DNA from 2 places in the Actinoplanes sp. NPDC051494 genome. Region 2 is predicted to be linked to the other one. Evidence: riboswitches for the same ligand, from Rfam matches in the RefSeq annotation. Region 2 holds a riboswitch; the other holds the start of a gene.
The links. Region 2 has a riboswitch for S-adenosylmethionine ahead of ACIA6A_RS20335 (aminotransferase class V-fold PLP-dependent enzyme). Riboswitches for the same ligand answer to the same signal wherever they lie in the genome.
Positions count from the first base shown of each region.

Region 1: another riboswitch for S-adenosylmethionine. It lies ahead of thrC (threonine synthase); the one in region 2 lies ahead of ACIA6A_RS20335 (aminotransferase class V-fold PLP-dependent enzyme).

Region 1 is NZ_JBITDZ010000002.1:823,516-839,265, forward strand. It holds gene ACIA6A_RS10405 (carbohydrate-binding domain-containing protein) at 1-956, opposite strand, end outside; gene ACIA6A_RS10410 (polyphosphate polymerase domain-containing protein) at 967-1,710, opposite strand; gene ACIA6A_RS10415 (DUF4956 domain-containing protein) at 1,707-2,237, opposite strand; SAM riboswitch class I at 2,477-2,585, shown strand; gene thrC (threonine synthase) at 2,596-3,876, shown strand; gene ACIA6A_RS10425 (GNAT family N-acetyltransferase) at 4,117-5,085, shown strand; gene ACIA6A_RS10430 (hypothetical protein) at 5,180-5,617, opposite strand; gene ACIA6A_RS10435 (GNAT family N-acetyltransferase) at 5,671-6,189, opposite strand; gene groL (chaperonin GroEL) at 6,814-8,433, shown strand; gene ACIA6A_RS10445 (Gfo/Idh/MocA family protein) at 9,360-10,613, opposite strand; gene ACIA6A_RS10450 (Ig-like domain-containing protein) at 10,682-15,750, opposite strand, start outside.
Region 2 is NZ_JBITDZ010000005.1:238,576-254,325, forward strand. It holds gene ACIA6A_RS20260 (hypothetical protein) at 1-56, opposite strand, end outside; gene ACIA6A_RS20265 (TetR/AcrR family transcriptional regulator) at 280-879, shown strand; gene ACIA6A_RS20270 (patatin-like phospholipase family protein) at 876-1,724, shown strand; gene ACIA6A_RS20275 (hypothetical protein) at 1,728-2,066, opposite strand; gene ACIA6A_RS20280 (class I SAM-dependent methyltransferase) at 2,060-2,536, opposite strand; gene ACIA6A_RS20285 (MFS transporter) at 2,680-3,912, opposite strand; gene ACIA6A_RS20290 (MarR family winged helix-turn-helix transcriptional regulator) at 3,909-4,373, opposite strand; gene ACIA6A_RS20295 (DUF6461 domain-containing protein) at 4,429-5,373, shown strand; gene ACIA6A_RS20300 (sulfite exporter TauE/SafE family protein) at 5,366-6,277, opposite strand; gene ACIA6A_RS20305 (TauD/TfdA dioxygenase family protein) at 6,270-7,133, opposite strand; gene ACIA6A_RS20310 (ABC transporter ATP-binding protein) at 7,130-7,897, opposite strand; gene ACIA6A_RS20315 (ABC transporter substrate-binding protein) at 7,884-8,915, opposite strand; gene ACIA6A_RS20320 (ABC transporter permease) at 8,930-9,784, opposite strand; gene ACIA6A_RS20325 (UDP-N-acetylglucosamine--N-acetylmuramyl-(pentapeptide) pyrophosphoryl-undecaprenol N-acetylglucosamine transferase) at 10,008-11,180, shown strand; gene ACIA6A_RS20330 (M20/M25/M40 family metallo-hydrolase) at 11,191-12,483, shown strand; SAM riboswitch class IV at 12,505-12,620, shown strand; gene ACIA6A_RS20335 (aminotransferase class V-fold PLP-dependent enzyme) at 12,681-13,889, shown strand; gene ACIA6A_RS20340 (S8 family serine peptidase) at 13,876-15,288, opposite strand; gene ACIA6A_RS20345 (UBP-type zinc finger domain-containing protein) at 15,387-15,734, shown strand.

The DNA of each region.
Region 1 (15,750 bases), on a different contig from region 2:
CCGCCGTCGATGGTGATCCGCACGTTGGAGTGCACGCCGTCGTCGGAGGAGTTGACGTTGACCGTGCCGTCGCTGAGCACCACGAGCGCACCGCCCTTGACGCCCTTGGCCGAGTTCTCCCCCGGGGTCGTGGTGGCGCCGCCGCCGGTGGTCGCGGACAGGCCGCCGCCCGCGACGATCACGTCGGTGGTCGCGTCGACACCGTCCCCGGCGGCGGTGACCGTACGGGTTCCGGGGCCCAGGTACACGTACCCCTTCGTGGTGTCGGTGTCCTCGTTGGACTTGATCCCGTCGCCACCGGCGGTGACCTGCTGCGTGCCGCCGGTCAGATAGACATAGTCCTGGCCCCGGATCCCGTCGTCGGCGGCGTTGACCGTGAGCGCCCCGGCGTCGATGACCAGGCCGTCCTCGGTGGCGATACCGTCCGCGGCGTTACCCCGTACGGTCAGTGCGCCGTTGCCGGTGAGGGTGAGGTCCGCCTCGCTGAACAGGGCCGCGGTCTGGGTCGACGCGGCGGCGTCGGTGAGGCTGTTGGTGGTGCCGTCGGCCAGCACCACCATGATCTCGTCGGCGGCGGTCACCGCGAGCGGCGCCGCGGTGGCGCTGGTGACGCTCGTGCCGGCCAGGATCAGCCGCACGATGCCGGTGCCGGTGCTGTTCACGACGATCCGCCCGTTGGTGAGCGACCCCGAGAAGCGGTAGGTCCCGGCGGCGGTGACCGTCACCGTGCTGCCGCTGATGGTGACGCCCGGTCCGGTGGAGGTGGCTCCGGTGCCGGTCAGGGTGACCGCGATCTCGGTGGCGGTGCTCCAGGTGTGGTCGGCCGGATCGTCGTGATCCGGGGCGTTGGCCGCCAGGGCTTGAGCCGCGGCGGGGCCGGCCGCCGCATACACCGGTGCCGGGACCGCGATGAGGGTCGCCATCAGAACGGCGACGGGGACGAGGGTCTTGCGCATTCAGCGCTCCTTAAGAGGGGGAGAAATGACGCCGGAGGAGGCGGCGCCACGGTCCTGAGGGGAGGTCGGGGCGCATCGCCGCGAGGCCGGTCGCGTACTTCGAGATCGCGATCGGGCGGTGTCCGTGCGCCCAGAGCAGCCGGTCGGCCTCGGCCGCCACGGTCCGGGTCTTCGTCTCGACCACCACGAGGTCCGGCAGGCTGAGCTGGGTGGCGGTGCCCAGGTCGGACCAGGTCAGGTCGACGTCGATGGTCAGCCGGCTCTGCGAGTCGGGCAGGAACAACGTCGCCCGGTGGTAGTGCGTGGCCACGACCGGTCCCAGCAGTCCCGGTTCCGCCCCGAGCAGGCGGTCGACGAACCAGCGGCCCGGGGTCACGTCGTGATGGTCGTCCGGCGGGTGCGGGAGCCGGTTCTTGGCGGTGCCCCCGCGGCCGGCCTCGGTCTTGACCTCCAGCCAGCAGGTGCCGGAATCCACGTACGTCCTGGTCCGGACCTTGAACCGGCGGCGCCGGCGCAGCGCGGTGAGGCGGTAACTGGTCAGCTCCGGGGTGTCGAAATACACCGAGGCGTAGCGGAACAGTCGCAGGCCGTCGATGTCGAGCGGCCGGGCGTTGCGGGTGAGGGCCGGCAGCAGGGCGTGCAGGTCGGCCCGGCGCAGCACGTACTTGCGGTCCCGGCGGGTCATCAGCTCGGCGCGGTCGGTCAGCTCGGCCAGCCCGATCGGGGCGAGCCGGTCCAGGGTCTCGGCGATCACGCGGGCACGCTCTCTTTCACGAGTACGGGATGGGAGTAGCGCACCTCGACCGTGGTGGTCTCGGTGACCAGGTCGACGCGTTCGACCGTGACCTTGTGCACCCGCCCGCCGAGCACCTGTTCGAGCCGGGCGGTCAGCGCGGTCTCGTCGGTGATGGCCTCGTCGAGCACCACGGTCTGGCGCCGGTAGCTGCGGAAGATCCGGGGGTGGTCGCCGACGTACATCACGCCGATGACCAGGGCCATCAGCACCGGCGGGACCCAGATGACGTCGCCGCCGAGCGGTCCGAGGATGCCCAGGGCCAGGGCGGAGAAGTAGTACGCGACCTCGTGCTGGTCGAGCTCGGTCGAGCGCAGCCGGATGATCGAGAGCACGCCGAACAGGCCGAGGCCGAGCCCGGCGCCGACGGTGCTGGAGGTCAGCGCCCCGGCTACGGCGAGCACGCCGACGTTGACGCCCAGGTACGCGGTCACCAGGTCACGACGCCGGTGCCGGGGGAAGTAGAGGCCGAAGACCAGGACGCTCACGGCGACAAGGTCGATCAGAAACAGCGTGAGCCGGGGCACCGGGACCTCCAGGTGAACAGAGCGCTAACAATCCATGACTGTCTATGGAGGTTAGGGTGTCCCGGCGGATCCGAACCTAAGAATCAGCTGTGAATCCATCGATGTATGTCGATTTAATCAACGAGGGTTCGCTCACACCTCGGGATTGCGTGGGCTTCTACGCCGTACCGCCACGTAAACTGGCCGTCACACAACTGAATACCTCATCCAGAGGGGTAGAGGGACACGGCCCGATGAAACCCCGGCAACCACCACGCTCGTGGCAGGTGCTAATTCCGTCCCGGCGTTCCGAGCCGGGGAAGATGAGAAGGAGCCCGCCATGACGTCGACCGTCGACGCCCCCAGCACCACCACCAGCCCCGCCCGCGCGCTTGTCTGCCGCGGTTGCGGTGCGGAATTCCCGCTCGCCGCGCAGCACGCGTGTTACGAGTGTTTCGGCCCCCTGGAAGTCGCCTACGACCAGGCCGCCCTCGCCGCGGTGACCCGCGAGCAGATCGAAGCCGGCCCGCAGAACATCTGGCGCTACGCCGCGCTGCTGCCCGCCGGTCAGGACCCGGCCACCCGGGTCACCCTCGACCCCGGCATGACCCCGCTGGTCAGCGCCCCGGCCCTGGCCGCCGAGATCGGCCTGCGCGCCCCGCTGTGGGTCAAGGACGACTCCGCCAACCCGACCCACTCGTTCAAGGACCGGGTCGTCTCCGTCGCCCTGACCGCCGCCCGCGAGCTCGGCTTCGCCCGCTTCGCCTGCGCGTCCACCGGCAACCTGGCCAACTCGGTCGCCGCACACGCCGCCCGGGCCGGCGTCCCCTCCATCACGTTCATCCCGAGCGATCTCGAACCCGGCAAAATCATCACCACCGCGGTGTACGGCGGGGAGCTGGTCGCCATCGAGGGCTCGTACGACGACGTCAACCGTCTCTGCGGCGAGCTGGTCGAGACCGACGAGTTCGAGGACACCGCGTTCGTCAACGTCAACGTGCGCCCGTTCTACGCCGAGGGCTCCAAGACGCTGGGCTACGAGGTCGCCGAACAGCTCGGCTGGCGCATCCCGGCCCAGGTCGTCATCCCGATGGCCTCCGGCGAACTGCTCACCAAGGTGGACAAGGCGTTCAGCGAACTCGTCGAGATCGGCCTGGTCGACGCGCCCGAGGGTGGCTGGACGGTCTTCGGCGCCCAGTCGGCCGGCTGCAACCCGATCGCCACCGCGCTGCACCGGGACACCGACACGATCACCCCGGTCAAGCCCACCGGTATCGCCAAGTCGCTCAACATCGGCGACCCGGCGGCCGGCGTGTACGCCATCGAAGCGGTCAAGCGCACCGGCGGCTGGATGGACTACGCCGACGACGACGAGATCCGCGAGGGCATCCGGCTGCTCGCGCGTACCACCGGTGTCTTCGCCGAGACCGCCGGCGGCACCACCGTCGCGGTGCTCAAGAAGCTCGTCGAGAGTGGCAAGCTCGACCCCGAGAAGGAAACCGTCGTCTACAACACCGGCGAAGGCCTCAAGACCATCGACGCGGTCGCCGGTCTGGTCGGCCCGACCCACACGATCAAGCCGTCCCTGAAGGGCGCCCGCGAGGCCGGCCTGCTCGGCTGACTCTGCGTAACCAGCTCTCTGCCCACTGTCGAGAATTCCTACCCGCGAGGTCTTGCGCGGGACCCACGGGATCGGCAGGATGCTCTACGCGGGAGGGCGCGACGCCGTACGAGGCCCCACCTTTGAGCTTGGCGACAATCTCCTAGGGGCCCAACGACCCAGCGCCGGAGGCACTGTGCGCGCGCCCTCTCGACCAAAATTCGCTTACGCCGGCCCCCTTTCCGGGGGACCATACGCCGGGTGGACATCACCCCGCTCAGCCCCACCGACGAAGACGCGGCCTATCTCGTCAACCAGGCCTCCGCCGAGGCGGACACCCCGGACATCCCCTACTGGTCACACGCGGCGTTCCGCGCCCGCATCCATCAGCCCTGGCCGGGACACACGTGCGAGCACTACATCGCCCGAGCCGGCGACGGGCATGTCGCGGGCGTGCTCGAACTGAACTTCCCGACCCTCGACAACCTCACCCTCGGCCACGTCCAGCTGGCGGTGCACCCTTCTCGTAGGCGCCAGGGCCTCGGCCGCGCGCTGTACACACTGGCCACCGAACGCGCCCACGCCCACGGCCGGTCCCACCTGATCGCCCCGACCGTCGACCGCCTCCCGGACGGCCCGGCCTTCGCCACCGCGATGGGTGCCACGGCGGGTCTGGCCGAGACCCGCAGCCGCCTCGACGTGGCCGACTTCGACGCCCTGGGTCTCACCGCTCCGGTAGCGGACGGCTACCGCCTCGCCCACTGGACCGACCACGCGCCCGACGAGCACGTCGACGACCTCGCCTACCTCGACAGCCGGCTCATGACGGACGCGCCCAACGGAGACCTGGCGGTGGAGGCCGAGAAGATCGACGCCACCCGGTTCCGTCAGTCCGAGCAGGCGATAGTGTCCCGCAACCGCACGTCCTTCAACGTCGCGGCGATACACACCGAAACCGGCCGCGCCATCGCGTGGACCCAGCTGACCTGCCCCAACGACATCCGCTGGCAGGCCTGGCAACAGATCACCATCGTCGACCCGGACCACCGCGGCCACGGCCTGGGCCGGACCATCAAGATCAGCAACCTCTCGTACGCCCGCAGCGCCCGCCCCGACCTTCAGGCGATCGACACCTTCAACGCGAGCGCCAACGCCGCGATGCTCCGAGTGAACGATTCCCTCGGCTTCCAGCGCCGCGAAACCTGGACCCAGTGGCAGGCAACCATCTGACCACCCCCGCTGCCTCGCCGGCCGGTGTTCGCTGCGCTGCTGCTGGCCGGTCGCTGCCCGATTCGCGGCTCTCCTGCGCGGCCGGCGCGCCGCCTCACCGGCTGGTCGGCGTGCCTCGCCTTGGGCTTTCGGCTTGCCGCGTGACCCGGCGCAGGGCCGGGCGCAGCGGGGATTCCACGTAGCCGCCGCCGCTCAGCCCGGCATGCCGCTCGAACACGTTGCGACTGCCGTAACAGCCGGTCGTCGCCCACGAGTAACCGCAGGCCACCCAGTAGGCCGGCCAGAAGACCGGCCCGAGCGCGGCATACTGCCCCGCGTGCCGGGCCTCATGCGCGAACAGCCCGGCGCGATCCCCGTGCAACAGCCACTCGGCGCTCCGGCGGGTGATCACCACCGACCCGATGGTGAAACAGTGCGCCGGTGGCACCCGGCGCCGGTAGCCCTCGGCCACCAGGATGCCGTCCCGTCCCCGCCGCACCCGGGCACCGCTGAGCACGGCCACGGCGAGCCCCACCCCGGTCGTACCGTTCACCGCGTTGAGTACCGCCCGCGTCCGTGCCCACCACCCGGTGGCGGCGGGCCGGTTCATGCCCGGCGGCGCATCTGGAGTTCCTTGAGACCGGGCACCGACGGGTGGGGGACCCGGGCGCCGGTGTCCTCGAAGCCGAGCCGTTCGTAGGCCCGGACCGCCCGGTCGTTGCCGACCACGACCTCGAGCACCAGTTCGCTGCGCCCGATCGCCAGCGACCATTCCGCGACCGCGTCCACGAGCGCGCCGAGCACGCCCCGGCCGCGGAAGGCCGGCGTGATGTAGACCGCGAACACCACGGTGGCGCCCGGCCACTCGGGCAGGACGGTGCCGCCCGCGTGGCCCACCAGTCGGCCGCCCGGGTCCGCGACGAACTGGGCGAGCTGGTCGCCTCTGGAGGCCTGCACGATCCGGCGCCGGTAGTCGGCGTGTGGGCGGGCCGCCGCCTGGGCCAGCGTCTCGAGGAAAGCCAGCGGGCTGTCGGCCAGCATCTCGAGGCGCAGGGCACGCATCCGGGCCGCGTCCTCGGGGGTGACCCGGTGCACGGTCATCGGTGGGGCCAGAGTGCTGGTCATGTTTTTTGAATACCCCCTGCGGCGACGTGCGGCAAGCCCGGGCCACGGGGCTCCCGGAGGTGGTGACGTTCAGTAACTATCGCACCGCTTTCGCGATACTGTGGAGAGGCGCTCCGCGTGGGGTCGGGGAGGCTGCGGACTTGCTGCCGGACTCCCGTACGCGTCTATGTAAAAACCGGCAAAAAGCCCACAGGGGAACACTATTCGCGCATGGATAGACGGCAATACGGGCTTTTGGTCGATCGGTCCATCGCCGGTACGGGTGACCGCCGTCACCTCCGTCCGCGACGTTGGACCCCGGTACCCAGGATCGTTCACGCATCGTGATCAAGAAGGTGTTGCGCAGCCCCTCCGGACATGGCTGTTGTCCTTGCACTCGACCCCCCAGAGTGCTAAACAGGTCATTGGCACTCGCGACATGTGAGTGCCAAACAGGTCGACCCGGTGGGGTCACGGCCGAGGTGCTGCCATCGGCGCCGAGGCACGGGACCGGTCGTCGCGGGCTAGCCGGCTCGACCTGAGGACGTCGCATCGCCAGGTGGCGACGTCCGCAGCGTTCCGCAACCAGCGGAGAGCGGGGCCGAGGAGGCCCGGCACCGCGAATGTCCAGGAGGACACAGCCGTATGGCCAAGATCATCGCATTTGACGAGGAAGCTCGTCGCGGCCTCGAGAGTGGTATGAACCAGCTCGCCGACGCCGTCAAGGTGACGCTCGGTCCCAAGGGCCGCAACGTCGTCCTTGAAAAGAAGTGGGGCGCTCCCACCATCACCAACGATGGTGTGTCGATCGCCAAGGAGATCGAGCTCGAGGGGACCTTCGAGAAGATCGGCGCCGAGCTGGTCAAGGAGGTCGCCAAGAAGACCGACGACGTCGCCGGTGACGGCACGACGACGGCGACCGTGCTGGCCCAGGCGCTGGTCCGCGAGGGTCTGCGCAACGTCGCGGCCGGCGCGAACCCGATGGCCCTCAAGCGGGGCATCGAGGCCGCTGTCGCCTCTGTCTCCGACGAGCTGAGCAAGATCGCGAAGGACGTGGAGACGAAGGAGCAGATCGCCTCCACCGCCTCCATCTCCGCCGGTGACTCCACGGTCGGCGAGATCATCGCCGAGGCCATGGACAAGGTCGGCAAGGAAGGCGTCATCACCGTCGAGGAGAGCAACACCTTCGGTCTCGAGCTCGAGCTCACCGAGGGCATGCGCTTCGACAAGGGCTACGTCTCGGCCTACTTCATGACCGACGCGGAGCGTATGGAGGCCGTCTTCGACGACCCGTACATCCTCATCGCGAACAGCAAGATCTCCGCGGTCAAGGACCTGCTCCCCGTCCTGGAGAAGGTCATGCAGGGCGGCAAGCCCCTCGTGATCATCGCCGAGGACGTCGAGGGCGAGGCCCTGGCCACCCTGGTCGTCAACAAGGTCCGTGGCACCTTCAAGTCCGTCGCCGTCAAGGCCCCGGGCTTCGGTGACCGCCGCAAGGCCATGCTGGACGACATCGCCATCCTCACCGGTGGCACGGTCATCAGCGAAGAGGTCGGCCTCAAGCTCGACGCCGCCGACCTGAGCCTGCTCGGCTCGGCCCGCAAGATCGTCATCACCAAGGACGAGACGACCATCGTCGACGGTGCCGGCAACGCCGAGCAGATCCAGGGCCGGGTCAACCAGATCCGCGCCGAGATCGAGAAGTCGGACTCCGACTACGACCGCGAGAAGCTGCAGGAGCGCCTGGCCAAGCTGGCTGGCGGCGTTGCGGTCATCAAGGTCGGCGCGGCCACCGAGGTCGAGCTCAAGGAGCGCAAGCACCGCATCGAGGACGCCGTTCGCAACGCGAAGGCGGCCGTCGAGGAGGGCATCGTCCCCGGCGGTGGCGTGGCGCTGGTCCAGGCCGGCAAGACCGCGTTCGACAAGCTCGACCTGGTCGGCGACGAGGCCACCGGCGCGAACATCGTGCGCGTCGCGCTCGACGCCCCGCTGCGTCAGATCGCCGTCAACGCCGGCCTCGAGGGTGGCGTCGTCTCCGAGAAGGTGCGCAACCTCGAGCTCGGTTTCGGCCTGAACGCCGCGACCGGCGAGTACGTCGACCTCCTGGCCGCGGGCATCATCGACCCGGCCAAGGTCACCCGCTCGGCGCTGCAGAACGCCGCGTCGATCGCCGCGCTGTTCCTCACCACCGAGGCCGTCGTGGCCGACAAGCCGGAGAAGAACCCGGCCCCGGCCGCCCCCGGCGGCGGGGACATGGACTTCTGAGTCCAGCCCCACCAGGCACCATCTGAGAAAGCGGGCCGTCCTCCGGGATGGCCCGCTTTTCCGTGCCCACCGACGGCCCTCTCGCCCAATCCCGGCGGGGTGGAGCGTCCCGCCCAGGCTCAGCGGTGGTGGTCACCCTTTGAACCCGGCGGGGTGGAGCGTTCCGCCCAGGCTCAGCGGTTGGTGGTCACCCTTTGAGCCTGGCGGGTGGAGCGTCCCGCCCAAGCCCGGCGTGGTGGTCACCCGATAAGCCCGGTGGGTGGAGCATTCAGCCCAAGTCCGGCGTGGTGGTCACCGTCTGAGCCTGGCAGGGGCGGCGCGTACCGTCCAAGCGCGGCGATGGCGGTTGCCGGCCGAAGCCGGCGGGGGTGGCGCGTGCTGTCAAAGTCGGGCGGTGGCGTTTGCCGGTCAGGGTCGGCCGGGGTGGCTCGTGTGCCGGCCCAAGCCCGGCAGTGAAGTGTGCTGCCCAGGCCCTGCGGTGGACTTGCTGCCCAGGCCCGGCGGTGGACTTGCTGGCCAGGCCCGGCGGTGGACTTGCCGCCCAAGCCCAGCGGTGACGTTTGCCGCACAAGCCCGGCGGTGGACTTGCTGGCCAGGCCCGGCGGTGGTGGCGCGCGCGTACCGCCCAAGCGCGGCTATGGCGTTCGCCGGTCAGGGCCGGCCGGGTGGAGCGTCCCGTCGGCGGTGGCACACAAAGGCCAAGTCCGCAGTTGTGGTGCATACCGTCCGGGCCCGCTGAGGCAGATACCCACCCAAGTCCGGCAGGGGTGGTGCGTGCCAATCAAGCCTGGCGGGGCCGATACCCGAACAAATCCGGCGGCAGTGACGCGTGCTGACCGTGCCTGGCGGGGTGTGGTCGCCACACTGGCAGCTGGCGCGTGCCTGCCAGGCATTGTGGAGGGCGGTTGAGCCTGATCGGGACCGGTTCAGCCGGCGAGGGTGATTACGGTTCCGGTGCGGCGGGCTTCCTCGGCGGCCCAGACCACTCGGTGGGTGGCCAGGCTCTGGGTTGCGTCCGAGGACAGCAGGCTCGGGTCGCCCGCCGCCACCGCTGCCAAAAATGCCTCGGTCAGGGCCTCGTCGCCGCCACCGTGGCCGTCCGCCGCGGTCGGGCCGGCCTCGCCGAAAGCGTCGATGGTCTCCTCGTGGCCGGTCCGGAAGTCGACGTAGCGGACCGAGCGGCCGTCTCCGTCAAGGTAGCCGTGGGTGCCGAGGAGCCGGGTGTGCCGGTGTTCCGCCGGGGTGAACGCGCTCATCGTGAACGAGCACGTGGCCCCGTCCGCGAACTCCATGGTCACCACCTGATGGTCGACCACGTCGTTGTCGCTCGCGTACACGCAGCGGCCGTACGGGCCGGTGCGCAGCGCCTCGCGGACGGCGGGCTCGGTGAACTCGGTGGTGATCGCGCCCAGGGGCCAGAAGTGCTGGGACTCGTCGGCGAGGGCGGCCAGGTAGAACTTCTCCGCGGAGTACGGGCAGGTCTGCTTCAGCGGGCAGTCCATGCACCGGTCGGCGGCCTCGGCGGGGCGCTCGGAGGCCCGGAAGTGGGTGAGGCTGCCGAAGGAGCTGACCCGGGTCGGGTTGCTGCCGAAAAGGTGGACGAGCCAGTCGATGTCGTGGCAGCTCTTGGTGAGCAGCATCGGCCCGGAGGTGTCGGAGCGCCGCCAGTTGCCCCGCACGAACGAGTGCGCGTGATGCCACCAGCCGACCGGTTCGAGGTGCTGCACGCTGACCAGCCGGCCGATTTTTCCCTCGGCGAGCAACTGCCGGACCATTCGCGTATACGGCGTGTAGCGCAGCACATGACAGACAGCGAAGATCACCTTGTTGCGGATCGCGGCTTCAGCGATCGCGGTGGCTTCCGGTTCGGTCGGGGCCATCGGCTTCTCGAGCAGGATGTGGTAGCCGAGGTCGGCGAAGGCCACGGCCGGCCCGGCGTGCATGCGGTCCTGAGTGGCGACGATCACCGCGTCGGCCAGGCGCGGTTGGGCGGCCAGGTCGCGCCAGTCCTCGTACGCGTGCTGGGGGTCGATGTCGAATTCGGCCATGAGGCGGTGCCGTCGGTGGGTGTCGGGCTCGGCGATCGCCACGACCCGGCCGCGTCCGCCGGCGATCGCGTGCCGGGCGTAGGTCTCGCCCCGGAGGCCGGCCCCGGCGATGGCCAGAGTCACTGCGGGCATGGGCGCCTCCGGGCCGGGTTGGAGTGGAGATCCTCATTAAAGGGGACCGGCGTGGATCGGGGAAGCCGTCACGGGTTGACCCCGCTGTGCTTGCCCGGCCGGTGCCGGCCCGGCCCACGCTGACCGGTCGTGCCGCCGAAGAAGACCAGCGCCGCGCCTACGATCAGGGTGAGGACGCCGATCCCGCCGACCGTCATGGCGTCGGCGCCGGTCCTGGGCAGGTTGAATCCCGCCTCGGTGGTGGTCGGGGTGGTGGACACCTGGCGCACGGTCACGGTGACGGTCGCCGTGGCGGTGCCGCCCTGGCCGTCGCTGATCGTGTACGTGAACGTGTCCTTCCCGCCCTGGTACGCGTCGTCCGGCGCGTACGTGATGGTCCCGTCGGCGTTGACCACCGCGTTGCCGTGCCGGGGCTTGCTGACCTTGACCACCGTCAACGGGTCCTCGTTCGGGTCCTTGTCGTTGTCCCGCACCTTGATCACCACGGATTTCCCGGCGTCGACGGCGGCCGTGTCGTCGGTGGCCCTCGGCGCGGCGTTCGGCCCGGCGACGGTGACCTTGACCGTGCCGGTGGCCATGTTGCCGTTCGCGTCGATCGCGGAGTACGAGAAGCTGTCCGCGCCCGCGAAGCCCGGTTCCGGCGTGTACGTGACCGACCCGTCGGCGTTCAGCTTGGCCGTGCCGTGGGCGGGTCGACCCACCTTGACCACGGTGACCGCCTTGTCGTTGTTGTCCTTGACCGGCAGCGCGATCGTGACCGGGGTGGCCGGCGGGGCCTGCGCCGCCTTGTCCGGTACGGCCGGCGGGTCCCCGACCACGACGGTGACCGTGGACGTCGACTTCTCGGTGCCGTCGCTGATCGTGTACGTGAACGACGCCTTGCCCGACCAGCGCGCGGGCGGGAAGTACGTGACCGCGCCGGCGGTGAACGTGGTGGTCCCGTCGGCCGGCTGGGTCACACCGATGACGGTCAGCGCGTCGCCGTCCGGGTCCATGTCGTTGTCCAGCACCGGGATCGCGAGCGAGCGCTGGTACGGCGTCTCCCGCGTGTCCGGCAGCGCGACCGGGGCGCTGCCGGTGACCGTCACCACGACGGTGCCGGTGGAGGTGCCGCCGTTGCCGTCGCTGATCGTGTAGTCGAAGCGGTCGCTGCCCTGGTAACCGGCGTCCGGCACGTACAGGATCTTGCCGTCAGCGGTCAGCGTGGCCCGGCCGTGCGCCGGGGTGCCGATCGTCGTGACGGTGAGCTGCTGGCCCGGGTTGACGTCGCTGTCGTTGGCGAGCACGGCGATGACGGTCTTCCCGCCCTTGGCCACCGCGCCCTGGTCGAGTGCGGCGAGCGGGTCGGCGTTGTCCACGGTCACCGACACCCGGCCGGTGGACTGGCCACCGGAGGCGTCGCGCACGAGGTATGTGAACGCGTCCGCCCCGGCGTACCCGGGTTCGGGGGTGTAGCGGGCCTTGCCGTTGACGATCGCGACGGTGCCGTGCTTCGGCTGGGTCACCGAGACCAGGCCGATCGCCTCGCCGTCGAAGTCGGTGTCGTTGGCGAGCACGTCGATGTCCACCGGCTTGCCGGACGGCGCGGTGGCCTTGTCGGCGGCCGCGATCGGCAGCGAGTTGATGATGATCGTGACGGTCGTGGTGTCGGTGCCGCCGGCGTCGTCGGTGACCTCGTAGTCGAACGTGTCCGTGCCGGTGCTCGTCGGGTCCGCGGTGTACGAGATCGTCTGGTCCGGGCGGACCGCGGCGATGCCCTTGGCCGGGGTGCTGACCGAGGCCACCCGCAGCGTCTGGCCGATGTTCGGGTCGGTGTCGTTGGCCAGCACCTTGACGGTGATCGTCATGCCCGGCTGGGCCAACGCGGAGTCCGGCACCGCGATCGGCTTGGCGTTCTGCACGGTGACGGTGACGACGGCGGTGGACGTGCCGTGCGCCGGGTCCTCGATGGCGTACGTGAACGTGTCCGGCCCGGCGAAGCCCTTGTGCGGGGTGTACACGAGCTTCCCGGCGGTCAGCGCGACCGTGCCGTGGCCGCCGTTGGTGAACCCGGTGATCGTCATCGCGTCACCGCTGGGGTCGGTGTCGTTGGCGAGCACGTCGAGCGTCAGCGGGGTGTCGGTGGGCGTGCTGCCGGAGTCCGGGCCGGCGGTCGGCGGCGAGTTCACCACGGTGATGGTGACCGCGGCGCCGGCGGTGCCGCCCCGGCCGTCGGAGATCGTGTAATGGAAGCCGTCGCCGCCACGGAAGCCGGCCACCGGGGTGTACACGACCGTGCCGTCGGCGCCGACGGTCGCGGTGCCGTGGGCCGGGGCCTGGTCGATCGTCACGGTCAACGGGTCGTTGTTGGGGTCGCTGTCGTTGGCGAGCACCGCGATGGTGACCGGGGTGTTGGCCTCGCCGGTGACCGCGTCGGGCAGCGCCACCGGGATGCCGTTGGCGACGGTCACGCTGACCGTGCCGGTGACCGTGCCCCCGTTGCCGTCGGAGATCGTGTAATCGAAGCTGTCCGGTCCCGAGTACCCGGTCGCCGGCGTGTAGACGAGCTTGCCGGTCCCGTCGAGCACGACGGTGCCGTGCGCCGGGGCGGTGACACCGGTGACGCCGAGCGGGTCGCCGTTCGGGTCGGTGGCGGTGGCCAGCACGTCGACGGTGACCGGGGTGCCGTACCCGGTCGGGGCGGTCAGGTTCGTGGTCGTCACGGTGGGCCGGGCGTTCGCCACGGTCACGCTGACGGTGGCGGTGCCGGTGCCGCCGTGGCCGTCGGAGATCGTGTACGTGAACGTGTCCGTCCCGGAGAACCCGGCGGCCGGCTGGTACGTGACCTTGCCCGACGCCACGACCGTGGTGCCGTGCGCGGGCTGGGCGGCCGCGGTGATGCCGAGGGTGTCACCGTTGGCGTCGGTGTCGTTGCCGAGCACGTCGATCACCACGTCGGTGTGGTAATCCGTGGTCGCGACGTCGTTCGCCGCGACCGGCGCGGCGTTGGCCACGGTGACCCGGATCTGGCCGGTCGCGGTGCCACCCCGGCCGTCGGAGACGGTGTACCCGAACGTGGCCACCCCGGCGAAGCTCGCCGTGGGGACGTACGTGACCGAGGTCGCGGTGAACGTGACCGTGCCGGAGGCGGGCTGGGTGACCGCGGTGACCGACAGGGTGTCACCGTTCGCGTCGGTGTCGTTGGTCAGCGGGTTCAGCGTGACCGATGTGGCTGCCGGGGTGCCGGTGGTGTCGTCGGTGGCGACCGGTGCGGCGTTGGCGACGATCACGGTCACGGTGGCCGTGCCGCTGCCGCCGCGCCCGTCGGCGGCGAGGTACGTGAACGTGTCGGTCCCCGCCCAGCCGGCGGCCGGCGTGTACGTGACGGTCCCGTCGGCGTTCGCGACCGCGGTGCCGTGCCCGGGTGCGGTGGCGACGCTGCTGCTCAGCGGATCGTTGTCCGCGTCGGTGTCGTTGGCCAGCACGGTCACCGTGACGGCCTGGTCCGTGTTCGTGGTGCGGCCCGGGTCGTCGCGCACCTGCGGGGCGGTGTTGACGGCGAGCGTACGGGTGACGGTGTTGTTGCCCCCGCTGCTGTCGTTGCCGCCGCCGGACACGGTCGCGGAGGCCACCGCGGAGGCGGCGGCGGTGTTCGCGACCGTGGCGGGGATCTGCGCGGTGCCGGTGGTGTTGATCGCGAGCGCGCCCAGCTGACACGTGACGACCTGGCCGGCCGCGACACAACCGGCGGGCAGTGTGCCCGCGGTGACGCCGGCCGGCAGGGTCAGGATCGCGACCGCGCGGGGCTCCCGCTGCGGGCCGTTGTTGGTGGCCGAGACCGTGTACGTGACCGCGGCCGGCGAGGACGAGCGCTGCACGATGCCGGGAGCGACGGTCAGCGCGGCGGACAGATCCGACTGCGGCTGGGTCACGGCGACCCCGGTGGCGCTGCTCGACCCGGCGATCTTCCGGCCGGTGTGCGCTCCGGTGTACGACACGTTCGCGAGGTTGGTGACGGTGAAGCCGGTCGGGACGGAGTCGTTCACCCGTACCCGGAAGGTGATGGTCGTGGTGGCGTTCGGGATCAGCATGCCGCCGGCGCTGGAGGTGGCTCCGGTGCCGATCCGGTACGTGCCGGTGCCCTGCGCGGAGTCGGTGACGAACTCGCCGGTGTCGTCGCCGGTCGCGTCGGTGACCGCGGTGGAGGCGATCTTCATCGAGCCCGGGACGTACGTGGTACCGGCCGGGATCGCGTCGGTCAGCACCGACTCGATCGCGTCGTCGGTGCCGTCGTTGATCACCGAGACCACGTACTCGATCTCGTCGCCCGGCATCAGGTCGCCGCCGTTGACATCCGAGCTGGTCATCGTGGCGGTCAGGTTCGGCGCGTACAGGTCGGTGCTGAACGTGATGACGCCCGGGTAGAACGTCTCGTTGGTGGTGGTGAGCGTCAGCGTCGCACTGGTGGCGTTGTTGGCCAGCCGCCCGGACGCGTCGAACTGGTCCACGTCGACGCCGAGCAGGTTGAGGTTGTTCGGCGTCCGCGAGCCGATCGACGCGCCGGCCTCGCTGACCGTGCTGTTGAAGAAGTTGTCGGCCGGGTTCTTGGCGTCGGTCATCGCGGTGCCGTTGAGCTTCAGCACGTCACCGTTCTTGCCGAGGTCACCCTCGTAGACGACGGTGCCGATCGCGGTGGTGACCGTGCCGTACTGCGGGGTCTGGAAGCCGTCGACGGTGATGTTGACGCTGCTCGAGCCGCTGCTGACGACGCCGAAACCGTCGTAGACGCGCAGGTCGCGCATGGGCAGGGCGGGATTGCGGTACGCGATGACGAGCGCCCACCCGGCGTAGCGGTCCTTGCCGGTGCCGGCCTGGATGTTGCCGACCGCGTACGACCCGTTGCCGGCTCCGGTGACCATCGAGGTGACGTCCGCGTAACCCTGGTAGGCGCTGGTGGACGGGTCGACGTTGGTCTCCGTGGACGTGACGGTGGTCCAGGTCGCCGAACCGGGGACCTGGAACTTGACCTTGTCCTTGTCCGCGGCCGAGGGCGCCACCGCACCGGAGGTCCCGGCCGTGGTGTTCGCGCTCCAGTACAGCCCGGCGAACAGGACCGTGCTGTCCGCCGACAGCGCCACCGTGGCGCTGCTGGAGTTGA
Region 2 (15,750 bases):
ATCCACCCGGCCTGCGCGACACCGAGCCGTCCGCGCGTTCCCGCACGGACAGGCACTCCGGGGCGGACAGGCCACCCTCGGCGAACACCGACCCCGGGAACCCTTCCTCGTACGCGCAGGGCTCCCGCCGCCAGTAGTTGAAGTGCCCGGGATCCGCACTCGCCGCCATGTGCGCTGCCGCCCCGGCACGCCGCGGTGTCGCCACTTTCAGCACGGCCGGGGGGCGCGGCCCGGTCACTGGACTCGCGGGTCCAGTTCGGGCTGACTACCGTTTCTCGCATGCCCGCCAACGTTGCCAGCACCGACCGGGGTCGCCGGACCCGGGCCCGGATCCTCACCGGCGCCGCGGAGGTGCTGCGGGAACGTGGCGTCGCGGGGGTCATCCTCGACGATGTCATGGCGCGCACGGGCACCAGCAAGAGCCAGCTCTTCCACTATTTTCCCGGCGGCAAGGACGAGCTGCTGCTCGCGGTCCTGCACCAGCACGCCGAGGTCCTGCTGACCGAGCAGCACGCGCTGCTCACCGACCTCGCCGCGCTGCGGACCGAGGCGGCGTGGCAGGCCTGGCGCGACGCGGTGGTCGGCTACTTCCACGTCAACGGTACGGGCTGCGCGCTGCAGACCCTCGCCCAGCACGTGGGGCGTACCGATCCCGCCGCACACACCGTCGTCGCGTCGTTGTTCGACCGCTGGCGTTCGGCCATCGCCGGGGCCATGCGGGCAGCCGCACCCGGGCTCGACGCGCAACGGGCGTCGGCGGCCCTGGTCGCGGGGATCCAGGGCGGCGCGACGCTGATGCTCTCCACCGGCACCTCCACCTACCTCGAGGCCGCCCTCGACAGCGGCATCGACCAGATGCGGAACCAGGTATCACGATGACGAACGCACTCGTACTCGCCGGTGGCGGCGTGGCCGGCCTCGCCTGGGAGCTGGGGGTGCTGCGCGGCATCGCCGACGCGGATCCCGGCCTGGCGGACCGGATCGTCGCGGCCGATCTCGTCGTCGGCACCTCCGCCGGCTCGGCGGTGGCGGCCCAGATCACCAGCGGCACCCCGCTCGACGTGCTGTACCAGGCCCAGCTGGCCGAGGAGACCGGCGAGCTCGAGCCCGACGTCGACTTCCCGGCCCTGATCCAGCAGCTCGGCGCCGCACTGACCGGCGGCGGCGACCAGGACGAGCTGCGCCGCCGGGTCGGTGCGCTGGCGCTCGCGGCGAGCACGGTCGCGCCGGGGCTCCGGCGGGCCGCGATCGCCGCCCGGCTGCCCCGCGACACGTGGCCGGAGCAGCGGATCCAGCTGCCGGCGGTGGACGTGGGGACCGGGCGGAGCGTGGTGTTCGACCGGGAGTCCGGGGTGTCGCTGGCCGACGCGGTCGCGGCCAGCTGCGCGGTCCCCGGCGTCTGGCCGCCGGTGGAGATCGACGGGCGGCGCTACATGGACGGCGGCCTGCGCTCCGGTACGAACGGTGACCTGGCCGCGGGCGCCGCGCGGATCCTGGTGATCCAGCCGGCCCTGGCGGACGCACCGGCGTTGTGGGGGCCCACCCTGGCCGAGGAGATCGACGCCCTGAAGCCGGCCGAGGTCCACGCGATCAACGCCGACCAGGCGTCGATCGACGCGTTCGGGCCGAACCCGCTCTCCCCCGCCACCCGCGCCGCGTCGGCCCGGGCCGGTTTCGCGATCGGCCGCGCGCAGGCCGCGGAGGTGGCCGCCTTCTGGATCTAGCGGTCAGGCGCGGGCGATGGTGAGGACCTCGGCGGCGCCCTGCTGGACCGGTGCCCGGCCGATGACGGTCAGTCCGTGGGCGGTCAGGGCGGGTTCGAGCGTGGCGGCCGTCCACAGGCGTTCGCGGACCGCGGTCACGTGGCCGCGCAGGCTGCCGTCGGTGGCCGGGGTGTCCTGGGTGAACAGCGTCCGCAGGAAGTACGGCCCGTCCGGGTCGTAGCGCATGACCAGCCACATCAGCCGCTGCACACCGTCGTCGCCCGAGTAGGGCACCGCGGTCATGCCGCGCATCGCCGCGTAGCCGGCCGGGCTGCCCGCGGCGAGGACCGGCAGGCTCAGCACCCCGCGCCCGGCGCCAGCAGCCGGTCCACCGCGCCGAACAGAACCCCCAGTTCCTCCCGCCCGGCGAACATGTTGACGCTCAGATCACCCACCACCACGGTCGCGTACGCGTGATCGGGCAGCGTCCCCGGTCGCAGCGCGTCCCCCTCGACGACGGTGAGCCCCGGGGCCGGCCGCAGATGCCGCAGCGAGGCCGCGGCGGTGTCCACGGCGGTCACCTCGTGCCCGGCCGCGACCAGTGCGGTGGCCAGCCGCCCGCGCCCGCAGCCCAGGTCGAGCACCGGCCCGGGCCGCCCGGCGGCCACCGCCAGGGTCGCGTCGACGTCCCACGTCTGCGCCCCGGTGGCCAGGAAGTGGTACGCCTCGAACGGCCCGTGGTAGGGATCAGGATGGACGGTCAGGCCCGGGCAGCGGCTCAGCAACGGCCGGATCGGCGGCAGGATCAGGTCCGCCACGAGAGCCGCCCCCACGAAACCGCTCCGTCCTGTTAGTTTCGGCCCCATCGCATGTCATGACCGGGGGACGAGATCACCGTCGTGGCGCACGGGAGCTTCTGGCACCTGGCCGCCGCGGAGGACGGGATCGTCGCGGTGGCGCACGGGAACATCGACACCTACTGACCACCGCCCCCGGACGGGGTGCGGAAGGTGCGCAGGGCCGGGGTGGTCGCGGCGATCACCCCGGTCGCGACCAGGGCCGCCGCTCCACCGAGGACCAGCGACGCCGCGCCGGAGGTGGCCGCGGCGACCAGGCCGGCGCGCAGGTTGCCGAGCTCGGGGCCGGCCACCCCGGCGATGTTCTCCAGGACCGCCAGCCTGCCCTGGTAGGGCTGCGGGGTCGTGGTCTGCACCACGGTGCCGCGCGACACCACGGCCCAGGTGTCGGCCGCGCCGGCGAGCGCGATGAGGCCGAGGATCACCGGCAGCGCCGTCGCCAGGCCCGTCAGGCCCAGTGCGGCCGCCCAGACCGCGCCGCAGACCAGCATCACCAGGCCCGCGTGGGGGCGGCGGGTGACCGTGCCGGATAGCACGGACGCGGCGACGCCGCCGACGGCCAGCGCGGTGGTGAACAGCCCCAGGATCTCCGGGCGGTCGCCGAACTTCTCCGCGTTCAGCACCGGGAACAACGCTACCGGCATGGACAGCAGCGTGGCGGCGAGGTCGGCCAGCAGGGCTCCGCGGACGGCGGGGGTGCTCACCGCGTACCGGAGACCGGCCTGGACCGCCCCGAGACCGGGACGGCCGTCCGCCGGGGTGACCCCGCGCGGGAGGCCGGCGATCCCGGCGAGGGCGGCGAGGAACGTGGCCGTGTCGATCACCAGGCACCAGCCGATGCCGACGGCCGCGGTGAGCAGGCCGGCCACGGCCGGGCCGAGCAGCATGGCCAGCTGGAACGACAGGTGGTTGAGCGCCAGGCCGGCGGCGAGCCGGTCGCCGGTGAGCAGGCGCGGGACGAACGTGCGCTTGGCGGGTGAGCCGAGGGCGCCGCAGCACGAGCCCAGCGCGACGAGCACCAGCATGGCGGGCACGCCACCGAGGTCGGTGAACACGACCAGCGTCATCAGGACGCCGACGAGGACGCGGACCAGGTTGCAGCGCATCGCGAGCAGGCGCCGGTCGACGTGATCGAGGAACGCGCTGCCGGCCAGACCGAGAATGATCTGCGGCAGGGCGGCGGCGAGGCCGACCAGGCCGACCACGGCGGCGTTGTGGGTCCGGTCCCAGACGTAGTAGACGACCGCGAAGGTGCCCATCTGGCTGCCGAGACCGCTGGCGGTGTCGCCCAGCCACAGCCGCCGGAACGCCGCGTTCTCGCGCAGCGGGCGCACATCGACCAGGGATTTCACGGCAGGTTGTCCTTGAGCCGGTCCGGGAAGGATCGGCGGGCCAGTGCGGCCCGGATGTCTTCGACGACCTTGACCAGTGGGTACGGGAGTTCGGCGTCCAGTGCGCGGGTGGTCGCCTCGGTGGCGCGCCATTCCGCCATCATGAACGGGACGAGGTGCTCGGCGCGGGCGGTCAGGCGCACGCTGCGGGTCCGGCCGTCGGGGCCGGGGGTGCTCTCGACGAGGCCCTCCTTGCGCATCGCGGCCACCGTCTGGCTCATCGCCGAGTGGGTGACCTGGCGCCGGTCGGCGAGTTCCTGGACGGTGTGCGGGCCGAAGCGGCCGAGCGCGATGAGCGGGCCGACGAAGCGGGTCCGGACGCCGTCGATGCCCCGCTCGGTATACAGCGCGGCGATGTCGCGGTCGAGCTCGCCCAGGAGTTGATGTACGGACGACCAGTAGTTGCTGTCGATCAGGTCCATGCCCGATAAAGTAACAGCGCTTATACAAATTGTCCGACCGGTTATCCTTCGCGGCGTGGATGACCTCGCCTACGCCCGGGACCGGGTCGCCGACCTCGGCGCAACGTTCAGCCTCACGTTCGTCAAAGCCGTCGGCGAGCGGGAGGCCCTGCTGCGGCTCGGGGCGTGTCCCGACACCGTCGCGGTGCGCGGGCCCGGCGCTCTGGACGGGCACGCGGCCGTGCTCACGCTGGGAAAATGGGCGCTGGTGATCGAGCCGGGTGGCGATTCCGGCGGCGACCATGTGCTGCTGGAGGCGGCTTCGCGCGGGACCGAGGCCATGTCGGTGCTGCGTGACGACCAGGCGACACCCCGGTTCACGTACGCGCTGGACGGCGCGACGGCGGTGGCGTTCGACCCCGCGTACCCGTCGGCGGAGCTCACCTGGGGCACCCAGCCCGACCTGCTGTCGCACGTGATGCGCGCGATCGGGCTGCGCGAGCCGGACGGCGAGCACGACGAGACCTGGCGCGACGCCGAGGCCAAGGCGCTGGTCCTGGCCCAGCGGCTGACCAACGCCCCGGTCCCGGCGGACCCGCTGGGCGTCCCCCGGCTCTCGGCCCACCTGGAACCCTGGTTCATCGGCGGCGTCCGGCCCGGTGACCTGCTGCGCCCCGACCGCACGGTTCGGGCGGTCCTCGCCTCGGTCCCGGCCGAGCGCAAGCGCGCGATCGCGGTCGCCCAGGTGCGCGCCCTGGCCGCCCGGCTCGGCATCGCCGGCACCCCCGGCCTGGGCGCCGCACTGGAACGGGCCGGGGACAGCGGTGGACCGGGGGCGGTGGCGGTGGACTCCGAGCTCGGCCGCGCGGTCCGCGGATGGCTCGCGGACCGCGCGACCTACGGTGCGTTCACCAGCGCGTTGCGCGGCGTCCTCGACCCGGACCCGGACGTGGCGGTGCGGGCCGCCCTGCGTCCGCTGTCCGGGGCCGAGGTCGCCGCGGTGGTGGCCGGGCTCAGCTGATCTTCCCGGCCGACTCGGCGATGATCTCGCGGTCCTCGTCGCGGTGGCCTCGGTACTGCGCGATCGAGTAGGCCAGCGCCGCCGCCCAGATCACGTAGATCACCGCGTAGACGCCGTAGCGCACCGCGTCCGGGGCGTCGATCCAGTCGCTGCGCAGCAGGGTACGGACGTTGGTCAGGATGATGACCCCGCCGACCGCCGAGCCCAGCACCCGCGGCGGGATGTGGCGCACCAGCCACGCCGCGATCGGGGCCGCGATCACGCCGCCGAGCAGCAGCGCCAGCACCCACGTGACGTTGATCTGCTCCGAGCCGATGCCGACGAAGAAGCCGATGCTCGCCGCGATCGCGACCAGGAACTCGCTGGTGTCGATCGAGCCGATCGTCTTGCGGGGTTCGAGGCGGCCGCTGGCCAGGATCGCCGGGGTGCCGACCGGGCCCCATCCGCCGCCGCCGGTCGCGTCGACGAAACCGGCGACCACGCCGAGCGGGGCCAGGAACCGTTTGCGCAGCGGCTTGCCGAGGTTGCCCCTGGGCAGGCCGAGCGTGGTGAACCGGATGAAGACGTACAGGCCCAGCACCAGCAGGATGATCGACATCAGCGGGGCCGCGGTCGCCGTGTCGAGCCCGGACAGGAACGTGGCGCCGGCGAACGCGCCCACCGCGCCCGGGACGCCGATCTTGACCACGACGCGCCAGTCGACGTTGCCGAAGCGCCAGTGCGAGACGCCGGAGACCAGCGTGGTGCCGATCTCGGCGAGGTGCACGGTCGCCGACGCCGCGGCCGGGTTGGTGCCGATGGCGAGCAGCAGGGTGGTGGAGGTGACGCCGTACGCCATGCCGAGGCTGCCGTCGACCAGTTGCGCACCGAGCCCGACGAGGGCGAGCAGCAGGAGCCTACGCATCGGCCGGGCCGGCCGGGACGTCACCGCGCAGGGTGATCCGGTGCATGACGCGACGCTCCGTACCGTAGTCGCGGTTGGCGTAGTGCGAGGTGCTGCGGTTGTCCCACATGACCACGTCGCCGAGGCGCCAGCGGTGCCGCACGATGTGCTCGGGCTTGGTGAGGTGGGCGTAGAGCAGGTCCAGGATCGAGCGGCTCTCGAACTCGGAGACGCCGACGATGTGCGAGGTGAAGCCCGGGTTGACGAAGATGCCCTTGCGGCCGGTCTCCGGGTGCACGCGGATCACCGGGTGCTCGACCGGGTCGAGGCGGGTGACGATCTCACCGTCCCACTCGTTGCCCTGGCCGCCGCGGCGCTGGGCCAGGTAGTAGCCGAACTCGCGGGTGCCGTCGTGCACGGCGGTCAGCCCGTCGACGAGCTGCCGCACGCGCGGGTGCAGCGACTCGTACGCGAGCTGGGAGTCCGCCCAGTTCGTGTCGCCCCCGGTGGGCGGCAGGATCACCGGGCGCAGGATCGAGCCGAGCGGGGGACGCCGCATGAACGTCACGTCGGTGTGCCACACGTCGGCGAAGCCGTTGTCGGTGCTGTCCAGCGCGTACACCTCGGGGTGGGCCGCGTCGACGCCGCCGACCACCGGGTGCGACGCGGTGAGCTCGCCGATCCGGCGGCCGAGGCCGACCTGGCCGTCGTCGTCAAGCGGCTGGTCGTGGAAGAACAGGACCTTCTTCTCGACCAGGGCGGCCCGCACGGCGACGATCTCCTCGTCGCTCGCGGTGGCCAGGTCGACGCCGTGCACCACGGCGCCGAAGTGCGGGCCGAGCGCCTCGAGCCGCAGGTCGGTGGCAACAGTACTCATGCGGGGATTCCTTCCGATGTCGTCGCCGCCGAGCGGACGGCGTGGCCGATCTGGGACCGCAGCGCGGCGTACTCGGGCAGGCCGCGCAGTTCGTCCGGGGCGAGTCCGGTCCGCGGCAGGCCGACGGGGAGATCCAGCGCGACCCGGCCGGGCCGGGCGGTGAGCACCACCACCCGGCTGCCGAGGAACACCGCCTCGTCGACACTGTGGGTGACGAAGACACAGGTACGCCCGGTGCTCGCGCTGACCCGGCGCAGGTCCTCCTGCAGTCTCTCCCGGGTGAGCGCGTCCAGGGCGGCGAACGGCTCGTCGAGCAGCAGCAAGGGGTTCTCCACGGCGAGCGCCCGGGCGATGGCGACCCGTTGCTGCTGGCCGCCGGAGATCTGCCAGGTGCGCCGGTGCGCGACGTCGTGCAGGCCGACGCCGGCGAGCAGTTCGTCGACCCGGTCGGTGGGCAGGCCGGCGTACTTGAGGGCGAGCGCGACGTTGCCCCCGACGGTCTTCCACGGGAACAGCCGCGGCTGCTGGAACACCAGGCCGGCGCCACGGCCGGGGCGCGGTGCCCGGCCGCCGGTCAGCACCGTACCCCGGGTGGGTTCCTCGAAGCCGGCGATGAGCCGCAGCAGGGTGCTCTTGCCGCAGCCGGACGCGCCGACGAGGACGAGGAACTCCCCCGCCGGCACGTGCAGGCTCACCGGCCCCACGGCGGTGACGTCGCCGTAGGAGTGCTCGACGCCGTCCAGAACGATGTCAGCCGAGGACATCGGGCAGCCCCTTGACGTAGATGGCCTTCTGCACGGTCGCGAGATCCGGGACGGCGTCGATCTTCTGCTGGTCCTTGAGGAACTGCGCGGCGCTGAGCAGGTTGTCGGCGAGACCGCCCACCTTGGCCTCGGTGCCCAGCCACTCGTCGCTCGCGATGTCCGCCGGCGTGAGGAACACGCCCTGGCTGAGCTGGTGCTGGGCGTCCTCGGGAGTCAGGTTGAGCTCCTGGGCCACCGATGTCGCGGCCGCCGCCGGGTCACTGGCGATCAGGTCCAGGGCCTGCGCCTGCGCCTTGCGCCAGGCGTCGACGGCGTCCGGGTGCGCCCCGGCGAACGCGGTGGAGACCACGCCCAGGTCGAGCGTGGGCTTGCCCGCGGTGGCCAGTTGCTTGCTGCTGATCAGGACCTTGCCGGTCTTCTTCAACTCGTCGAGAGACGGCAGCCACGAGTACGCGGCATCGATGTCCCCACGCGTCCACGCCGCCAGGATGTCCTGCGGCTCGAGGTCCACGATGGTCAGCTCGGACTCCTTGACCCCGGCCTGGTCGAGCGCGGCGAGCAGGCTGTAGTGCGACGTCGACGCGAACGGGGTGGCGACCTTCTTGCCGCGCAGCCCGGCCACGTCGGTGACCCCGGAGCCGTTCCGGGCGACCAGCGCCTCGTTGTCGCCGGCCACGTCGAGCACGAACGCGACCTGGTAGGGGATGTTCAGCGGCGCCGACAACCCGCGGGCGACCGGGCTGGATCCGATGGCCGCGAAGTCGATGCTCTTGGCCACGTACGCGGTGTTGATGCTCGCGCCGGAGTCGAACTTCGTCCAGGTGATCTCGTAGTCCGGCAGGGCCTTCTCCAGCAGCCCCTGGTTCTTGACGATCAGGTCGCCGCTGGGGAACGCCTGGTAGGCGAGCCGGATCGTCTTCTTGTCCGAGCCGCCGCCACCGCTGGCGGCCCCGTTGCCGCAGGCCGCCGTGACAGCCACCAGAAGTGCGGCGGTAAGGACGGGCAGAAGTCTTCTCATGGGGATTCTTATCCTTAGCTTCGGCCCCGCCACGGGATCAGCCGTGTCTCGGCCGTCCGCAGCAGGGCGTCGATCAGCAGGCCGGAGAGCCCGATGGCGAACAGGCCGAGCACCACCACATCGGTCTGCGAGTAGCGCTGGGCGTCGCGGATCATGCCGCCGATGCCCGGCACGCCGTTGATGGTCTCGGCGGCGACCACCGACGAGTAGGCGACGCCGACCGCGAGCCGGATCCCGGTGAAGATCTCCGGCAGCGCGCTGGGCAGCACCACGTCACGGACGGTCTCCCAGCGCCCGGCGCCGAGCGCCTTGGCGGCCTCGACCAGCCCGGTCGGTGCGGAATAGACGGCCGCGGCGGTGGCGACGGCGACCGGGGGCAGCGCGGCGATGGACAGCAGCCACAGCTTGGGGGTCTCGTCGATGCCGAACCAGATGATGAACAGGCTGAAGTACGCGAGCGGGGGCAGCGCCCGCACGAACGTGACCACCGGCTCGGCGACCACCCGGACCCAGGTCACCGTGCCCATGACCACGCCGATCACGAGTCCGGCGCCGACGCCGATCGCGGAGCCGATGAGGATCCGGCGCAGGCTCACCCCGAGGTGCTCGATCAGCAGGTGGCCGCTGTAGCCGCGGACACCGTCGTGGGTGGAGGACGTGACGACCAGCTGGTGCCACACCGCGCCGGGGGACGGGATGAACGCCGGGTTGCGGGTGACCCGGGCGGTGATCTCCCACAGCGCGTACAGCACCACCAGCGAGACGATCCGCAGCACGGCCCGCCGGCGCCGGGAACCGCCGGCGCGGCGCGCGGTCACCCCACCGGCGACGGGCTGCGCCGCGGGACGCACGGGCGCGGAAATACTCACAGGTCACTCCAGGGACGCTCGGGGATGCCGTCCTAAATTCCTACCCCGCCTATATATATTTAGGCAATGCCCGATCCCGGTCGTCCCGCCAGGTGGTCCCCGCGGCGGTGCCGCCGGACGTCGCACCGGCCACACCTGGCGCTCGGGGATGCACGCTGAAAACCTTGGATGGTTAGACTGCCCGCTCTGTTCGGTTCCCCGCGATCGTGATCCCCGGAGTGCAATGTCTGTCTACGGCGCCCAGCATCTGCAGCACCTTCGCATGATCGTGACCGGTGGCGGCACCGGCGGGCACACCTATCCGGCGCTGACCACGATCAACGCGCTGCGGGACCGGCTGTCCAAGGCCGGGGTCGCTCCCGAGCTGCTGTGGGTCGGTGTGCACGGCGGCCTGGAGGAGACCATCGCCGAGCGGGCCGGGGTGCCGTTCAAGGCGATCACCACCGGCAAGCTGCGCCGCACCCCGACGCCCAGGGAACTGCTGCGCAACGTCGTCGACGCGTTCCGGATCCCGATCGGGATCGGTCAGGCGGTGCTGACCGTGGCGCTCAAGCGGCCCTCGGTCGTGCTGTCCACCGGAGGCTACGTCTCGGTGCCGATCGGGCTGGCCGCGTGGATCTTCCGGGTGCCGTACCTGATGCACGAGCAGACCCTGGCCCTCGGGCTGGCCAACCGGATCCTGGCCCGGTTCGCCACCCGGGTCCTGCTCAGCCAGGAGCCGTCGCTGCGGCACCTCACGCCGAGCGCCCGGGAGCGCGCCGCGGTGACCGGCAACCCGATCCGGCCGGAGCTGCTGGCCGGCGACCGGGGCAAGGGTGCCGCCGCGTTCGGGCTCGACCCGCGTGAGCCGATCCTGGTGGTGACCGGCGGCGCGGCCGGGGCGCAGCAGATCAACCGGCTCGTCGCCGCGGTGCTGCCGGATGTGCTGCCGCACTGCCAGGTCATCCACCAGTGCGGCAGCCTCAGCTACGCCGAGATGCAGGAGGTCGCCGCCGGGCTCCCGCCGCACCTCGCGGCCCGCTACCGGGTGCTGGACTTCATCCACGAGCAGATGCCCGACGTGCTCGCCGCGGCCGACATCGTGCTCGCGCGCAGCGGGGCCGGGACCGTCGCCGAGCTCACCGCGCTGGGCAAGCCGTCGATCCTGATCCCGTACGGCGCGTCGGCCGGCGGGGAGCAGCGCAGCACCGCACAGCACCTGGCGGGCAAGGGCGCGGCGATCATGCTCGACGGCCCCACCGCCACGCCCGAGCACCTGCGGTCCGAGCTGATGTCGCTGGTGAGCGACCCGGCCCGGCGCGCGGCGATGGCCGGCAACGCGGCGGCCCAGGGTCACCCCGATGCCGCGGACCGGGTCGTCGACGAGATCCTGGCCGTGGTGTCGCGCGCCGCGTAAGAATCGCGGCATGACTCTTCCCGAGGACGAGGTCGTCACGCTGGCGAGCGAGCTCATCGCCATCGACACCACCAACCCCGGGACGTACGGCGGCCCCGGCCCCGAACGGGCCGGGGCCGAATACGTCGCCGCGAAGCTCGCCGAGGCCGGGTTCGACCCGGAGTACGTCGAGTCCGGCGCGCCCGGGCGGGGCAATGTCGTCGTCCGGCTGCCCGGGGCCGATCCGGGACGCGGGGCGCTGCTCGTGCACGGCCACCTGGACGTCGTCGCGGCGGATCCGGCGGACTGGTCGGTGCACCCGTTCTCCGGCGAGGTGCGCGACGGCTACGTGTGGGGGCGCGGCGCGGTCGACATGAAGGGCATGCTGGCCATGACGCTGGCCGTCGCCCGGCACTTCAAACGCACCGGTGTGGTCCCGCCGCGGGATCTGATCTTCGCCTACCTGGCCGACGAGGAGGCCGGCGGCGTGGTCGGCGCGCAGTGGCTCGTCGAGCACCGCCCGGACCTGTTCGCCGGGGCCACCGAGGCGATCAGCGAGGTCGGCGGCTTCTCGGTGCAGCTCGGTGACGGCCCCCGGGCCTACCTGGTGGAGACCGCCGAGAAGGGCTCGATGTGGCTGCGGCTGGCCGCCCGGGGCACCGCCGGGCACGGGTCGCTGCTGCACACCGACAACCCGATCGCGAAGCTCGCCGCGGCCCTGGACCGCCTCGACCGGCACCGTTTCCCGATGATCCTCACCGACCCGGTCCGGGAGCTGCTCGAGGGCTCCGGGCTGCCGTTCGACCCGGCCGACCCGGAGGCGACGGTGGCGAAGCTGGGTCACCTGTCCCGGCTGATCGAGGCGACGCTGCGCGACACCGCGACGGTCACCATCGTCGATGCCGGCTACAAGTCCAACGTGGTGCCGTCGATCGCCCGGGCCGAGGTCGACGGGCGGACGCTGCCGGGCCGCGACGAGGCGTTCCGGGCCGAGCTGGGCGCGGTGCTGGGCCCGGACATCGAGGTCGAGTGGTCGAGCCTGCCGGCGGTGCGCACGACGTTCGACGGTGACCTGGTCGCGGCCATGGCTGCCGCGACCGCGGCCGAGGACCCCGGGTCCCGGCTGCTGCCCTACATGCTCCCGGCGGGTACGGACGCCAAGTCCTTCGCCCGCCTCGGGATCCGCCATTTCGGGTTCGCCCCGTTGCGGCTGCCGCCCGAGCTCGATTTCACCGCCCTGTTCCACGGGGTCGACGAGCGGGTGCCGGTCGACGCGCTGCGCTTCGGTGTCCGCGTGCTGGACCGGTTACTGCGGTCCTGCTGATCATCTGCTAACTTCGAAAGCGGTCATGAGTGCCAGCGACAAGCCCCGGCTCGCTGGCCGGCAACCCTTCCGTCCGCGATGGGGTGCCCCGGGTGAGGACCAGGCCTGTGCCGCCACGGCACGGGCAAGAGCGGACCCCGTGGGGTCCCGACCTCGCGGAGGATTCTGTGACTCTGTCCCTGCAGCGCGACCTCGACATCGTCGGCGGCGACCTCACCGCGGACCTGCCGGACGGCTCGACGGTCCGCTTCGCGCATCTCGACTACGCCGCCTCGGCCCCGGCGGTGCGCGCGGCCGCCGACGCGGTGACGGCCCTGCTGCCGTACGCGGGCAGCGTGCACCGGGGCACCGGCCTGCGGGCGCAGACCTCGACGCTGGAGTACGAACGCGCCCGTGACCTGGTCGCCGAGTTCGTCGGCTGCCGAGCGGGCGACGAGGTCGTGTTCACCCGCAACACCACCGACGCGCTGAACCTGCTGGCCCGCGCGCTGCCGGCCGGCACGACGACGGTGGTGTTCGAGAGCGAGCACCACGCGAACCTGCTGCCCTGGCCGGGGCAGGTGCGCCTGCCGGTCCCCAGCAGCCCGGACGCCGCCGTGGCCGCGGTCGCCGCTGCCGTGCGTACCCTCCGGGGTCCGGTCCTGGTCGCGGTGACCGGCGCGAGCAACGTGACCGGCGAGGTGTGGCCGGTGCGCCGCATCGCCGACGTGGCGCACGCGCACGGGGCCCGGGTGCTGGTGGACGCCGCCCAGCTCGCGCCGCACTCCCCGATCGACCTGGACGAGCTCGGCGCCGACTACCTGGCCTTCTCCGGGCACAAGCTGTACGCGCCGTTCGGCGCCGGGGTCCTCGCCGGGCGCGCCGACTGGCTGGACGCCGCCGAGCCGTATCTCGCCGGTGGTGGCGCCAGCGCCGCGGTGGGCGCCGAGCCCGGCGACGTGACGTGGGCGACCGGTCCGGCCCGGCACGAGGCCGGCACCCCGAACCTGCTCGGCGCGGTCACGCTGGCCGCGGTCTGCTCGGTGCTGCTGCGCGCCGACCGGGACGCGCTGCACGAGCGTGAGCAGGAACTCCTGGCCCGCCTCAGGGACGGCCTGGCGTCGTGTCCGGGCGTGACCGAGGTCAGCGTCTTCGGGCCCGGGCACCCCCGGGTGGGCATCGTCTCGCTGGCCCTGCCGGGTCGTGACGCGGCCGTGGTGGCCGCCGAGCTGGCCGACCGCCACGGCATCGGGGTGCGCGCGGGCCAGTTCTGCGCCCACCCGCTGACCCGCGGCCTGATCGGGTCCGCCGACGTCGCGGACTGCGGCACCGCCGCGAGCCTGCTGCGGATCAGCTTCGGCCTGGGCACCACCGACGGTGACATCGACCGCCTCGTGCTCGCGCTGGCCGGGCTCACCCGACCCTGATCGCGTTGGTGATCCGGATCGGCTGACCGTTCGCGCCGGTGCCGCGGACGGTCAGCGTGCCGGCCCTCGCCGACTGCACCGGGGTGACCATCCGGCTGGCGACGCCGGCCTTGCTCACCCGGGCGGTGCCCAGCGCCACGGTCTTGCTGATGAACACGTTCTTGCGCGGGTAGCGGTACGTCTCGGTGACGGTGACCCGGCTGCCCGGCTCGAACGCCACCACCCGCACGGTGATCCGCTGGCGCCTGGTGACCGTGAGGCTGGACACCGTCACGGTCGGGACCTCGTTCGACACCAGCGCGTACGGGTCGACCACGCCCGCGCCGTACGCGGCCGCGTCACCGGCCGCGTCGGCGGTGGCGGCGAGCGCCTGCCGGACCTGGACGACGGTGCTGTCCGGGTGGGTGGCGCGGTACAGCGCGACCGACGCGGCGACCGCCGGGGCGGCCATGGAGGTGCCGGACTTGGCGACGTAGCGGCCGGTCTTCGCGTCCAGGCCGTAGATGTCGGTGCCGGGCGCGGCGATGTCCGCGACCCCGCTGGTGTTGGAGTAGGAGGCGACGGTGCCGTCCCGGTCCAGGGCGGCCACCGCGATCGCGCCCGGCGACGAGGCCGGCCACAGCGCCTGGTTGCCGGTCGCGCCGTTGTTGCCGGCGGCCACGACCACCGGCACGTCGTGCGCGCTCGCGTAGGCCACGGCGGAGTCGTACGCGCCCGAGTACTCCCCCGACACCGAGACGTTGATCACCGTGGCACCGTGGTCGACCGCGTACACGATCCCGTCGGAGACCGCGGTGGAGGTGCCGGCGCCCTGCGCGTCCATGGCCCGGATCGGCAGGATCGGCGTGCCGGAGGCGATGCTCGCGACGCCCTTGCCGTTGTTGCTGACCGCGGCCGCGATCCCGGCGACGTGCGTGCCGTGCCCCTGCGGGTCGAGACACCCGTCGCGGGCCGGGTCGAGCCGGTCGCCGACCAGGTCGGTGCCCAGGTCGCAGCGCACCTGACCGGCGGCGAAGTCCTCGTGGGCGGCGTCGACACCGGTGTCGATCACGGCGATGAGCTGCTTCGACACGTCGAGGCCGGGCAGGTCGTCGGCGCGCAGCCGGTCCAGGGCCCACTGCAGCGGGCGGCCCGGGTCGTCCGGGGTCGCGGCGATGCGTACCGGCTGTTCGGTGACGTGCCCGACGCTGCCGGGCAACGCGTCGGCGCGGCGCTGCTCCTCGGCCACCGTGCGCGCCTCGACCTCGACGAACGCCGGGCGCCCGGACGCGTCCACCAGGTGCGCCAGCGTGGTGACCGAGCCGCCGTCACCGGGCGCGGCCAGCGCGGGGGTCCCGGCGGCGAGGCCGGTCGCGGCCAGCAGCGGCACGAACAACCACGAGGGGGTACGGATTCTCACGGCTGCCCTATCGGCCGCGGCGCGGGTGCGGTCAAGAAGTCGCGGAGCAGTCGTTCGCCGTACGCGCCCCGGGTGGATCACCTGCCACACTGGTCGCCATGAGTGACACCGCGATCCGTCCCGACGTGCCGCCCTCGGGGACCGGCTGCGAAGAATGCCTGGCCGCCGGCGGCTGGTGGTTCCACCTGCGGCGCTGCGCCGCGTGCGGGCACATCGGCTGCTGCGACACGTCGCCGTCGCAGCACGCGACCGCCCACTGGAAGCAGACCGGGCACCCGGTCATCCGCTCGTTCGAGCCGGGTGAGAGCTGGTTCTACAACTTCGAGACCGAGGACGGGGTGCCCGGCGTGCACCTCGCACCGCCCCAGCACCGGCCCGGCGAGCAGCCCGTTCCCGGTCCCGAGGGCGCGGTGCCGGCCGACTGGCGTCAGCACCTGCACACCTGAGGGTCGCTTCTCAGGG